4 regions of the Klebsiella sp. GFKo11 genome follow, and region 4 is predicted to be linked to each of the others. Evidence: predicted binding sites of a transcription regulator. Region 4 holds the regulator's gene; each other region holds the start of a gene.
The links. Region 4 encodes PurR, which represses purine synthesis genes. Its sites were predicted from a motif close to CANGCAAACGTTTGCNTG; they were not measured.
Positions count from the first base shown of each region.

Region 1 (3,108 bases), 1.9 Mb from region 4:
ATGGTGGGCCTGGCGGTTGCCTGCGGTTTGCAGGGGAGTGGGCTGCGCGTGGCGGTGCTGGAACAGGCAACTCCTCAGCCGCTGGATATGGATGCGCCGCCGGCGTTGCGGGTATCGGCGATTAACGCCGCCAGCGAGAAGCTGCTGAGCAAACTGGATGTCTGGCAGGATATTGTCGCCCAGCGCGCCAGCCGCTACCACGGTATGGAAGTGTGGGACAAAGACAGTTTTGGTCGCATCAGCTTTGATGACCAGAGCATGGGATTCAGCCACCTCGGGCATATTATCGAAAACGCTGTGGTGCACCATGCCCTGTGGCAGAAAGCTCAGCGCTGTTCCGATGTCACCCTGCTGGCCCCGGCTCAACTGCAGCAGGTCGCATGGGGCGAGAACGAGGCTTTTCTGAGCCTGCAGGACGGCAGCATGTTAACCGCCCGGCTGGTGGTTGGCGCTGACGGTGCCAATTCATGGTTGCGCAACAAAGCCGATATTCCTCTGACTTACTGGGATTATCATCATCATGCGCTGGTTGCCACTATTCGTACCGCAGAGCCGCACGAAGCGATTGCGCGTCAGGCGTTTCACGGCGAAGGAATTCTGGCGTTCTTGCCGCTCAGCGATCCGCATCTCTGCTCTATTGTCTGGTCGCTATCTCCTGAAGACGCGAAGCGGATGCAGCAGGCGGACAAAGCCGCTTTCAACCAGGCGCTGAATATTGCTTTCGATAACCGCCTTGGCCTGTGCTCGGTGGAAAGCGAACGCCAGGTTTTCCCGCTGACGGGCCGCTATGCGCGTCAGTTCGCCGCCCATCGTCTGGCGCTGGTTGGCGATGCTGCTCACACCATTCATCCGTTAGCGGGGCAGGGTGTCAATCTTGGCTTTATGGATGCCGCCGAGCTGATTGACGAGCTCAAACGCCTGCATGCGCAGGGAAAAGATATTGGTCAGCATTTGTATCTGCGTCGCTATGAGCGCAGCCGCAAGCATAGCGCCGCAGTGATGCTGGCAGGAATGCAGGGTTTTCGCGAGATGTTCTCCGGCAGCAATCCGGCGAAGAAGCTGCTGCGCGATATCGGCCTTAAGCTGGCGGACACGCTGCCCGGTGTGAAGCCGCAGCTTATCCGTCAGGCAATGGGGCTAAACGACCTTCCTGCCTGGTTACGTTAAGCCCATCACACTTCTCTCTCCCGGCCATCGCGCCGGGTCTCCCCACTCATTTGAAATAATCTAATCTCACCTCTTTTTTCGCATTAGTTTTATTAATGTTACCTTTTTTTTGTTATAGAAATTAGGTACGTAATTTCGCATAAAATATCATTACCATCTGCCTGTAAGGTTCATGACATTGTTTTTATGTGGCATCTATCGCTTTAATTCAGTTGATAACTCTGTAGGCTCATCGACGGATTTTAGTCATAAGCTAATGTGATGTCCTGATTGAGCTTATGGTTTACTCCCGGTATCGGTGGTAAGTTCTGGCCAAAGAGAACGTTTGCGTCGACGTCCGTCAGCGATGTCGACGGCGGATTTCGTGGCGCAAAATCGCCAAAAATAGTGGCTGGTTCCGTTTTATTCGATGAGGAAAAGATGGCTCAACAGACTCCGTTGTTTGAACAACACACGCTATGCGGCGCGCGCATGGTGGATTTCCATGGCTGGATGATGCCGCTGCATTACGGATCCCAGATTGATGAGCATCACGCGGTGCGCGGCGATGCCGGAATGTTCGATGTGTCGCACATGACCATCGTTGATTTCCACGGCAGCCGAATCCGTGAATTCCTGCGTTATTTGCTGGCTAACGACGTGAGTAAGCTCACCACGCCGGGCAAAGCGCTCTACAGTGGGATGCTAACCGCTTCTGGCGGCGTCATCGATGACTTGATTGTCTATTTCCTTTCTGAAGATTATTTCCGCCTCGTTGTTAACTCCGCCACCCGTGAAAAAGACCTTGCCTGGATAACTCAGCAATCTGAATCTTATGGCCTTGAAATGACCGTGCGTGACGATCTTTCACTGATTGCCGTACAGGGTCCGAAAGCGAAAGAAAAAGCAGCGACGCTGTTTACCGATGAGCAGCGCCAGGCGGTTGCAGGCATGAAGCCGTTCTTTGGCGTGCAGACGGGCGACCTGTTTATCGCCACCACCGGCTATACCGGCGAGGCGGGTTATGAAATCGCGCTGCCGAACGAGCAGGCAGTGGATTTCTGGCGCGGTCTTCTGGATGCAGGCGTTAAGCCATGCGGCCTGGGCGCACGCGACACGCTGCGTCTGGAAGCGGGGATGAACCTGTACGGCCAGGAGATGGACGAAGGCGTTTCTCCGCTGGCGGCGAACATGGGCTGGACCATTGCATGGGAGCCCGCAGAGCGTAATTTTATCGGCCGCGAAGCGCTGGAGTTACAGCGTGAAAAAGGCACTGAGCAGCTTGTTGGCCTGGTGATGACCGAGAAAGGCGTCCTGCGCGGTGGCTTGCCGGTGCGCTTTAGCGATGCCGAGGGTAATCAGAAAGAAGGCATTATCACCAGCGGCACCTTCTCCCCAACGCTGGGCTACAGTATTGCGCTGGCACGCGTACCGGAAGGCATCGGCGAAACCGCCGTGGTGCAGATTCGTAACCGTGAAATGCCGGTAAAAGTGACTAAACCTGTTTTTGTACGCAACGGCAAAGCCGTGGTGTGATTTCCCCTTTTGGAGATGAATTGATGAGCAACGTACCAGCAGAACTGAAATACAGCAAAGAACACGAATGGCTGCGTAAAGAAGCTGACGGCACCTATACCGTCGGGATCACCGAACACGCACAGGAGCTGCTTGGCGATATGGTCTTCGTTGACCTTCCGGAAGTGGGCGCCATCGTCGAAGCAGGTGCTGACTGCGCGGTTGCCGAGTCTGTGAAAGCGGCTTCCGATATCTATGCACCTATTAGCGGTGAAATCGTTGCCGTTAACGAAGAGCTGAATGACTCTCCTGAGCTAGTGAACAGCGAGCCGTACACCGACGGCTGGATCTTCAAAATCAAAGCCAGCGACGAAGCTCAGGTTGCCGCTCTGCTGGATGCCACTGCGTACGAAGCGCTGTTAGAAGACGAATAAATACGCTTCATTC
Region 1 covers NZ_CM151369.1:952,181-955,288, forward strand. The annotation lists gene ubiI (FAD-dependent 2-octaprenylphenol hydroxylase) at 1-1,167, shown strand, start outside; gene gcvT (glycine cleavage system aminomethyltransferase GcvT) at 1,588-2,682, shown strand; gene gcvH (glycine cleavage system protein GcvH) at 2,706-3,095, shown strand.
Region 1: the regulator PurR is predicted to act here: its motif matches at 1,482-1,499, upstream of gcvT (glycine cleavage system aminomethyltransferase GcvT).

Region 2 (3,108 bases), 2.0 Mb from region 4:
CTAACGACCCAGGAGTCCGAAGCGCTGGTGGCGGCGATTCGGATGCTGCAGACTTGGGGCGGCGCGTCGTTGTCTCAAGCGCTGGAGTCGGCGCAGGAAAAAGTGCTGGCGATTTTGCCCGCGGAGAGTCGGCGCAAGGCGGAACAGTCGCGCTTGTTTGCTCCGGACTTTGGCGCTCAGGGCTACACTAAAGACCAGTTTGATTTAGTTCATCGGGCGGTTTCTGGTCAGCAGGCGCTGGCGCTGCACTATCGTGATGAGGCCGGAAACGTGTCGCAGCGCGAAGTGCTGCCGCTGGGGCTTTTTTTCTGGGGAGAACGTTGGCTGCTGGTAACCTGGTGCGAGCTGCGTGAGGATTATCGCTGTTTTCGCCTTGATCGGTGCCTGGATATTGTCATGACCGGGCGTCATTTCAGCGAACGAGCCGATCGTTCATTGAGCGATTTTATGCGTAAGGTGAGATGCGAAGAGCGCTAATGATGAGGTATCCCCGGCGCGGACGCCGGGGAAAACAGAGCAGATTAGAAGTTGTAACCGACTACGAGGTAACCACCCCAGCCGGTAGAACGGACGTTAAAGTCGCCGTTGCCGAAGTTCAGCTTAGCGTCGTCCGCCCATTGGCCACCGTTATGCCAGTAACGCGCCACGACAGAGTAGTGCCAGTGATCGTAGTTCAGGGCCAGGATATGGCTGGAAGCGATGGAGTTGCTGGTGCGCGCATGCTTGCCGTTCATATCATAGAAGTTGTCATCGCCCAGATCGGAACCCCAGTCAAAGTTGGTGAAGCCGATATAGCTCAGTGAACCGCCCCACAGATCGGTCAGCGGCACAAAGTATTTCACTTTGAAGCGGTAGCCGTCCCACTCATTTTCGTTGGACGCTGCGTAGTTCTGCCACTGGTATTTCGCATAGACGTTCAGGGACAGACTCATCGGCAGACCGGTATCGATGTCGGTACCCAGACCCATATACCAGGTGCTCTGACGACCGGACTTGTTGCGGCCCATATCGTAGATGTAGTTGTTCGCGAAATACCACTCTTTGAACGGACCGAAGCTGAGGTCAGTACCAGTCAGTTTGTCGATAGAGAAGCGTGGCTCAATTTCCATAAACAGCGGCGAACCGTGGTTCCAGATACCTTTTGCGTCGGTGTTACCACCGAAGAAGACCGGCGCATCCATATAGCCATAGAAATCAAACCAGTCTTTCTTGGCGAACGCTTCATATTCCAGATAGGTATCGTTACGGATCTGCGGCCCAAAACGGGTGTGATAGCTACCCACCACGTTTACACTCTGGTGCCACCAATCAGACAGATACTGCGGTTTGTCGTTTTCTGCCGCGCTGACAGAGAAAGATGCGGAGAGCGCAAGAGCGGCGCCCGCTGCCAGTAATGTTTTTTTCATAATGATGCCACTGTTTAAATTAAGCCTGAAGGCGTTAAAAGAATCGCCGAAGCGTTTCTAAATATTTCGTATTTCTGTGGCGTCTATTATAGGAATCATTGCTCACAAAAATATGTGTTGTTTCACATAACGAACATATACGTAATCGATTGCGTTCACGATTTTATGCATTTCTTGACAAAATGCCACTGAAATTCATAAATGCTGTCAATTTTTAGTGAACCGATCGGAAAATCTGTAAATGGATTTTCAGTGCAGGGAAGCGCCGGATGTTTGTGATATCCGGCGGAAGGTGTTACTGCATATTTGCGGGCTGAATATCGTGGATACGGATAAAACCAACTTGTTCCGGCGTGACGCCATTCAGGCGCAGTGGAATATCGACATCGCTGGGTGCCAGCGTGCTTGCCGGGGCGCTAATCAGCTGATCCTGCACGTTCACTTCCTGATAATTCTCAGTCGTACCGCTGATTTGTCCTGAAGCCACTGTTGCGCTAAATGCCGGCAGCGGATCGTTGGATTCGCCCTGAATGCGCAGCGTCAACCTGGTTCCGTCACCATCTGGCGTGATATTGAGCAGCGACATGCGCAGAGTACCGATCTGGCTGTTCAATCGCGCTGGCGTTTTTGCGTCCGGCAGCAGATAAACGCCGCGGGTCGATTTTGCATTCAGGACGTTTTGCTGGGTGATTTTTACCGTTTGCTGATTGAGCTGGGTCATCTCTTTGCTCAACGTACTCACGCTCTGGTTCATCTGGCGGACTTCGCTTTGCTGTGCACAGGCGCTGAGGGTGAAAAGGCTACCCATAATGGCCAGTTTTAAATAACGTCTTGTCATGGTTGGGATTCCGTTAACAGAGGATGCTTAATGGTAGACTGTTCGAGTAAGCGCACTATAGATCCTTTATCTCAAAAGCTCTTCCTTTGTTGTCGCGTCACTTCGCGGTAAACTACCTGTTAGTTTAATTACATGTCAGGACGCGCTATGCATTGCCCTTTCTGTTTCGCCGTAGATACCAAAGTTATCGACTCTCGTCTGGTGGGCGAGGGCTCTTCCGTGCGCCGCCGTCGCCAGTGTCTGGTCTGTAATGAACGTTTTACGACGTTTGAAGTGGCGGAGCTGGTGATGCCGCGGGTCGTAAAAAGCAACGATGTGCGTGAACCCTTCAATGAAGAAAAACTGCGTAGCGGAATGTTGAAAGCCCTGGAGAAACGTCCAGTCAGCTCTGACGACGTGGAAATGGCTGTTAACCACATTAAAACGCATCTGCGTGGGACCGGCGAGCGCGAAGTACCGAGCAAAATGATTGGCAACCTGGTGATGGAGCAGCTGAAAAAGCTCGATAAAGTGGCCTATATCCGCTTTGCTTCCGTCTATCGCAGCTTTGAAGATATCAAAGAGTTCGGCGAAGAGATCGCCCGCCTACAGGACTAAGCTATGCTGGACGAAATGTACATGGCGCGGGCGCTCAAGCTGGCCGCGCGCGGACGCTTTACCACTCATCCCAACCCGAATGTCGGCTGCGTGATCGTCAAAGATGGCGAGATCGTCGGTGAAGGTTTTCACTACCGTGCTGGCGAACCTCACGCTGAAGTCCACGCGCTGCGTATGGCCGGTGAAAAAGCCAAAGGCGCGACGGCTTACGTCACGCTGGAGCCCTGCAGCCATCATGGGCGTACGCCGCCGTGCTGCGAAGCGCTG
Region 2 covers NZ_CM151369.1:4,917,216-4,920,323, reverse strand. The annotation lists gene AC07P6_RS23730 (helix-turn-helix transcriptional regulator) at 1-477, shown strand, start outside; gene AC07P6_RS23725 (nucleoside-specific channel-forming protein Tsx) at 522-1,406, opposite strand; gene AC07P6_RS23720 (SadB/YajI family lipoprotein) at 1,702-2,244, opposite strand; gene nrdR (transcriptional regulator NrdR) at 2,392-2,841, shown strand; gene ribD (bifunctional diaminohydroxyphosphoribosylaminopyrimidine deaminase/5-amino-6-(5-phosphoribosylamino)uracil reductase RibD) at 2,845-3,108, shown strand, end outside.
Region 2: the regulator PurR is predicted to act here: its motif matches at 1,545-1,562, upstream of AC07P6_RS23725 (nucleoside-specific channel-forming protein Tsx).

Region 3 (3,108 bases), 1.3 Mb from region 4:
CTGGTTTCAATCCGTTTGATCACCGTGATGCCCCGCGAACCCGCGCTACTCAAATCGGCTTTGGCAAGCTGACCCGCGCACAGCAGCTAATGGGGATCGGTTATCTGTACGTTGAGGAGCAGTTACAAACGCTGCGTTAATCGCGAGCGGCGCGTGGCGGAGCGCAAAATTGTGTATTACGTTTAAATCACACGTCTCTCATAACGAGCTGATTATGAACACACTACGCTATTTTGATTTTGGCTCTTCCCGCTCCCTGCTGCTGTTGATTGCCCGTATCGCGGTGGTGGTTCTGTTTATTCTTTTTGGCTACCCAAAACTGCTGGGCTTTAGCGGTACGGTGCAATATATGGCTTCATCCGGCGCGCCGATGCCGACGCTGGCGGCGATTATTGCCATCATTATGGAAGTCCCGGCGGCCATTTTGATTGTGCTGGGCTTTTTCACCCGACCGCTGGCGGTGCTGTTTATTTTTTATACCCTGGGCACGGCGGTTATTGGCCATCACTATTGGGATATGTCCGGCGATGCGGTACTGCCGAATATGATTAACTTCTGGAAAAACGTCAGTATTGCCGGAGCCTTTCTGCTACTGGCGATAACCGGGCCTGGCGCTATTTCACTCGACCGGCGTTAATCCCCCAGACGCAAAAAAGGCCGCAATCGCGGCCTTTTTTTCGCTTTAAACAACTCAGCGTTATGCGTAAACCGGGAAGCGTGCGCAGATATCCAGCACTTTACCCTTCACGCGCTCAATGACCGCTTCGTCATTGATGTTGTCCAGCACGTCGCACATCCAGCCAGCCAGTTCTTTCACTTCCGCTTCTTTAAAGCCGCGACGAGTGACCGCCGGAGAACCGATACGGATACCGGACGTCACGAACGGGCTCTTCGGATCGTTCGGTACGCTGTTTTTGTTGACGGTGATGTTGGCACGACCCAGCGCCGCGTCAGCTTCTTTACCGGTCAGGTTTTTGTCGACCAGATCCAGCAGGAACAGGTGGTTTTCAGTGCCGCCAGACACCACTTTGTAGCCACGGTTCAGGAACACTTCCACCATCGCTTTGGCGTTTTTCGCAACCTGCTGCTGGTAGACTTTGAACTCTGGCTCCATCGCTTCTTTCAGCGCCACGGCTTTCGCCGCGATGACGTGCATCAGCGGGCCACCCTGAGCGCTTGGGAATACGGCTGAGTTCAGTTTTTTGTACAGCTCTTCGCTACCGCCTTTCGCCAGGATCAGGCCGCCGCGCGGACCCGCCAGGGTTTTGTGGGTAGTTGTGGTGACAACGTGAGCGTGCGGAACCGGGTTCGGGTAAACGTCAGCAGCAATAAGACCGGCAACGTGGGCCATATCAACGAACAGGTATGCGCCAATGCTGTCTGCGATTTCACGCATTTTTGCCCAGTCAACCACACCAGAGTATGCGGAGAAGCCGCCGATAATCATCTTCGGTTTGTGGGTCTGCGCCTGCTTCGCCATGTCCTCATAGTCAATTTTACCGGACTCATCGATGCCGTAAGGGATGATGTTGTACAGTTTACCGGAGAAGTTAACCGGGGAGCCGTGAGTCAGGTGACCACCCTGCGCCAGGTTCATACCCAGAACGGTATCGCCCGGTTGCAGCAGCGCGGTGTAGACCGCGAAGTTAGCCTGGGAACCGGAGTGCGGCTGAACGTTAGCGTAGTCGGCGCCGAACAGCTCTTTTGCGCGGTCGATAGCCAGTTGTTCAACGATATCAACGTATTCGCAGCCGCCGTAGTAGCGCTTTCCCGGATATCCTTCAGCGTATTTGTTGGTCAGCTGAGAACCCTGCGCCTGCATAACACGCGGGCTGGTGTAGTTCTCGGAGGCGATCAGTTCGATGTGCTCTTCCTGACGTACTTTTTCCTGCTCCATAGCCTGCCACAGTTCGGCATCATAATCGGCAATGTTCATTTCACGCTTTAACATCCGCATCTCCTGACTCAGCTAACGATAAAATTTCGGCCTAAAAAGGCGGTCCAATCGGACAACGGCCCACAGTATAACTGAATCATTCTGTGATAACAGGTCTTGACAAATGATTTTACGCAAACGATTGGCTCCGCATTACACAAGGCTTTGAGCAATAACGCTCCTGAGATTATCAACGGATTTCTTTTCAGGTTTGTGATGCAAATAATTCATGTTGTAACCACCTTACGGCAAAGTGTTAAAGAACCATTTACAAAGCAGGGTTATTTTTATAAGATGCATTTAAAATACATTATTAAAATGACTCATATAAGGAAGCTGCTATGCTCGACGCCCAAACCATCGCAACGGTGAAAGCCACCATTCCCCTGCTGGTTGAAACCGGTCCAAAGCTGACCGCCCATTTTTACGATCGCATGTTTACGCATAACCCTGAACTCAAAGAAATTTTTAACATGAGTAACCAGCGCAATGGCGATCAGCGTGAAGCACTGTTTAACGCGATTGCCGCCTATGCCAGTAATCTTGAGAACCTGCCCGCCCTGCTGCCGGCGGTCGAGAAAATTGCTCAGAAGCATACCAGCTTCCAGATCCAACCAGAGCAGTACAACATTGTCGGTACCCATCTGCTGGCCACCCTGGACGAAATGTTCAGTCCGGGCCAGGAAGTGCTGGACGCCTGGGGCAAAGCTTACGGCGTGTTGGCCAACGTCTTTATCAATCGTGAAGCGGAAATCTACAGCGAAAGCGCCAGCAAAACCGGCGGCTGGGATGGGACTCGTGCGTTCCGCATCGTGAAGAAAACCCCGCGCAGCGCACTCATCACCAGCTTTGAATTTGAACCTGTCGACGGCAGTGCCGTAGCTGAATATCAGCCAGGCCAATATCTGGCGGTCTGGCTGAAGCCGGAAGGTTTTCCGCATCAGGAAATCCGTCAGTACTCCCTGACCCGCAAGCCTGATGGCAAGGGTTACCGCATTGCGGTGAAACGTGAAGATGGCGGTCAGGTATCAAGCTGGCTGCATAACTCAGCCAAAGAAGGGGATGTGATTTATCTGGCGGCACCAGCAGGTGATTTCTTCCTCAATGTCGCCCCGCAAACGCCAGTCACGCTGATCTCCGGCGGCGTCGGCCAAACGCCGATGCTGGCGATG
Region 3 covers NZ_CM151369.1:1,603,606-1,606,713, reverse strand. The annotation lists gene AC07P6_RS07835 (ROK family transcriptional regulator) at 1-140, shown strand, start outside; gene AC07P6_RS07830 (DoxX family protein) at 215-637, shown strand; gene glyA (serine hydroxymethyltransferase) at 698-1,951, opposite strand; gene hmpA (NO-inducible flavohemoprotein) at 2,278-3,108, shown strand, end outside.
Region 3: the regulator PurR is predicted to act here: its motif matches at 2,068-2,085, upstream of glyA (serine hydroxymethyltransferase).

Region 4 (3,108 bases):
GGCAAACTTACCGCCAAGGTAGTTACCCAGCGAGAAGCCTACGCCAATCAGTACCAGCATCGCGGTCACAAACAGTGGCGATGCGTTAGTGATGCTGTGCAGGACCGGTGATATATAGGTGTAAAGCGTAAACATCGCCCCTGCCCCCAGAACGGTGGTCAGCAGCGCTGACAGCACCTGCGGGCGCATCAGTACTGAAAGTTCCTGCTTAACATCAGGCCGCTCACCCGCGCTTCCTTTTGGCAGGGAAAACCACAGGCTGACCATCGCCACCACGCCGAGACCCGCCGTTGCAAGGAACGACATTCGCCAGCCGATAGTTTCCCCCAACCAGGTCGCCGCCGGAACGCCGCCAATGTTGGCAATTGTCAGCCCCATAAACATGGTCGCCACGGCGCTGGCCTGCTTATGCTTCGGCACTACGCTCGCCGCCACCACCGAGCCTAACCCAAAAAAAGCGCCGTGATTGAGGCTGGTGATAATGCGCGACAGCAGTAGCGTGGTGTAATCCGGTGCAATTGAAGAGAGCACGTTACCAAGAGTAAAAATCGCCATCAGGAAAATCAGCGCATTTCTGCGCGCGCGGTGCGAAAGCAACAGAGTCATCAGCGGCGCGCCAACCATCACCCCAATGGCATAGGCACTAATAAGCATTCCCGCAGCCGGAATAGAGACATCCACGCCTTTGGCGATAACCGGTAATAGCCCCATCGGGGAGAACTCGGTAGTACCGATACCGAAGGCACCGATCGCCAGAGCGAGCAGGGGAAAGTTGATTTTCATTCAATGACTCCATCGGGCCGTCTTCAGCGACGGCATCTCATCAGAAGCCAAAAGCATGACATCAATCACAGAAAAACAAAAGTAAACGAAATGGCAAAAGATTTTTGCGAAATTGATAATAATGGTGGAAAAAGAAAAGGGAGAACGATGTCTCCCTCATATTGGAATTAGTGCAGTATGGCGGTGAGCCCTGCGGCGACAATCAAACCCAGAACAATAATCGTCGTTGTCAGCGAAAACTTTAAATCTGTATCCATCAATTTTTCCCCTTGATTATCCCCACATGAAAAGTGAGCTTGCTCATTTTTACATAGATTAGCGCAAATATCTTCCGAGATTTAGAGGGATGCACATTTTTGTTCTTCCCCTTTGCCCCAAGATCGGACAAAATCCCACGCTAATTTGAAAGCGTATCGGCCATTGACCCCTTCCTGTCGTTCTGTGTCGTTTTCCCGACGTGATGCAATGTTCAATTTTGGCATCAGGGTGTGTACAGGCAAACGTTTACGTACCGATTAACGGGCGATCAGGTCAAGGTCTGGAGTGAGAAGTAATGGCAACTATTAAAGATGTAGCGAAGCGCGCAAACGTTTCCACTACAACAGTATCACATGTAATTAACAAAACGCGTTTCGTTGCAGAAGAGACGCGCAACGCTGTGTGGGCTGCGATTAAAGAACTGCACTACTCCCCCAGCGCCGTTGCTCGCAGCCTGAAGGTTAATCACACCAAGTCTATCGGATTGCTGGCGACCAGCAGCGAAGCGGCCTATTTTGCCGAAATTATCGAATCCGTTGAGAAAAGTTGCTTCCAGAAGGGCTATACCCTGATTCTCGGCAACGCATGGAACGATCCGGAGAAACAGCGCGCCTACCTGTCAATGATGGCGCAGAAGCGCGTGGACGGCCTGCTGGTGATGTGTTCTGAGTATCCTGAGTCGGTACTGAGCATGCTGGAAGAATATCGCCATATTCCGATGGTCGTGATGGACTGGGGTGAAGCAAAAGCCGACTTCACCGACTCGGTTATCGATAACGCCTTCGAAGGGGGTTATATCGCCGGGCGCTATCTGGTGGAACGCGGTCATCGCGAAATTGGCGTGATCCCCGGCCCGCTTGAGCGGAACACCGGTGCCGGCCGCCTGGCCGGCTTTATGAAAGCGATGGAAGAAGCGCAGATCAACGTTCCTGAAAACTGGGTCGTGCAAGGTGATTTCGAGCCGGAATCCGGCTACCGCGCGATGCAGCAAATCCTCAGCCAACACCATCGCCCGACGGCGATTTTCTGCGGCGGGGATATCATGGCGATGGGCGCTATTTGTGCAGCAGATGAAATGGGTCTGCGCGTGCCGCAGGATATTTCGCTGATCGGTTATGACAATGTGCGCAACGCCCGCTACTTCAGCCCAGCGCTGACCACCATCCATCAGCCAAAAGATTCTCTGGGCGAAGCGGCCTTCAACATGCTGCTGGACCGCATCGTCAACAAGCGCGAAATATCCCAGTCTATTGAAGTACATCCGCGCCTGGTCGAACGTCGATCCGTGGCCGACGGCCCGTTTGTCGATTATCGCCGTTAATTCTCCTCGCGGCGCCGGCTATTCCGGCGCCCGCAGCCACTCCCTGTTCAGCGTTTCACTGTCGCCAAGGTAATCCAGCAGCCACATCAGCGCCGGTGAAGCATCGCTTTGTTGCCACGTCAGGCAGCAGGCCGCATCAGGGAATGGATTTTCCAGTGCCAGCGCCGTCCATTCTCCGCTATCAATTCGCGGCTGTGCAAAATGCTTTGGCACCATGCCAACACACAACCCTGCGCTGAGGCAGGTCGCGGAAGCGTCCCAGTCCGGCACCACCACCCTCTTCTGATTATCCAGCAGCCACGTCGTGCGTTTCGGTAGCGAGCGTGAAGTATCTTCCCGTACCAGCGACGGCCAGTTGCGCAACACATCGTCGCTTAACGGGCCGTCTATTTTCGCCAACGGATGATCGCTGGCCACCACGCAATCCCAACTCAGCATCCCCATATCGCGAAACGCATAGCGCCCACCGACGGGAATAGAGCGCGTCGCGCCAATAGCTAATTCCACGCGGCCATCAGCTAACGCATCCCAGACGCCGTTGAATACCTCCTGAAAGACAATCAGTTCAACGTCATCAAAATGACGATAGAAATCAACGATCATTTGCCGCATGCGCGCCGGTTTGACGATGTCATCGACGGCAATGGATAGCTGCCCGCGCCAACCGTTGGCTATCTGCTGACACTGCTGGCGAGTGATCTGCATTTTTTTGATAACAGAGCGCCCTTCCTGCAAAAACCAGACCC
Region 4 covers NZ_CM151369.1:2,885,008-2,888,115, reverse strand. The annotation lists gene AC07P6_RS14075 (MFS transporter) at 1-783, opposite strand, end outside; gene cydH (cytochrome bd-I oxidase subunit CydH) at 951-1,040, opposite strand; gene purR (HTH-type transcriptional repressor PurR) at 1,337-2,362, shown strand; gene punR (DNA-binding transcriptional activator PunR) at 2,381-3,108, opposite strand, start outside.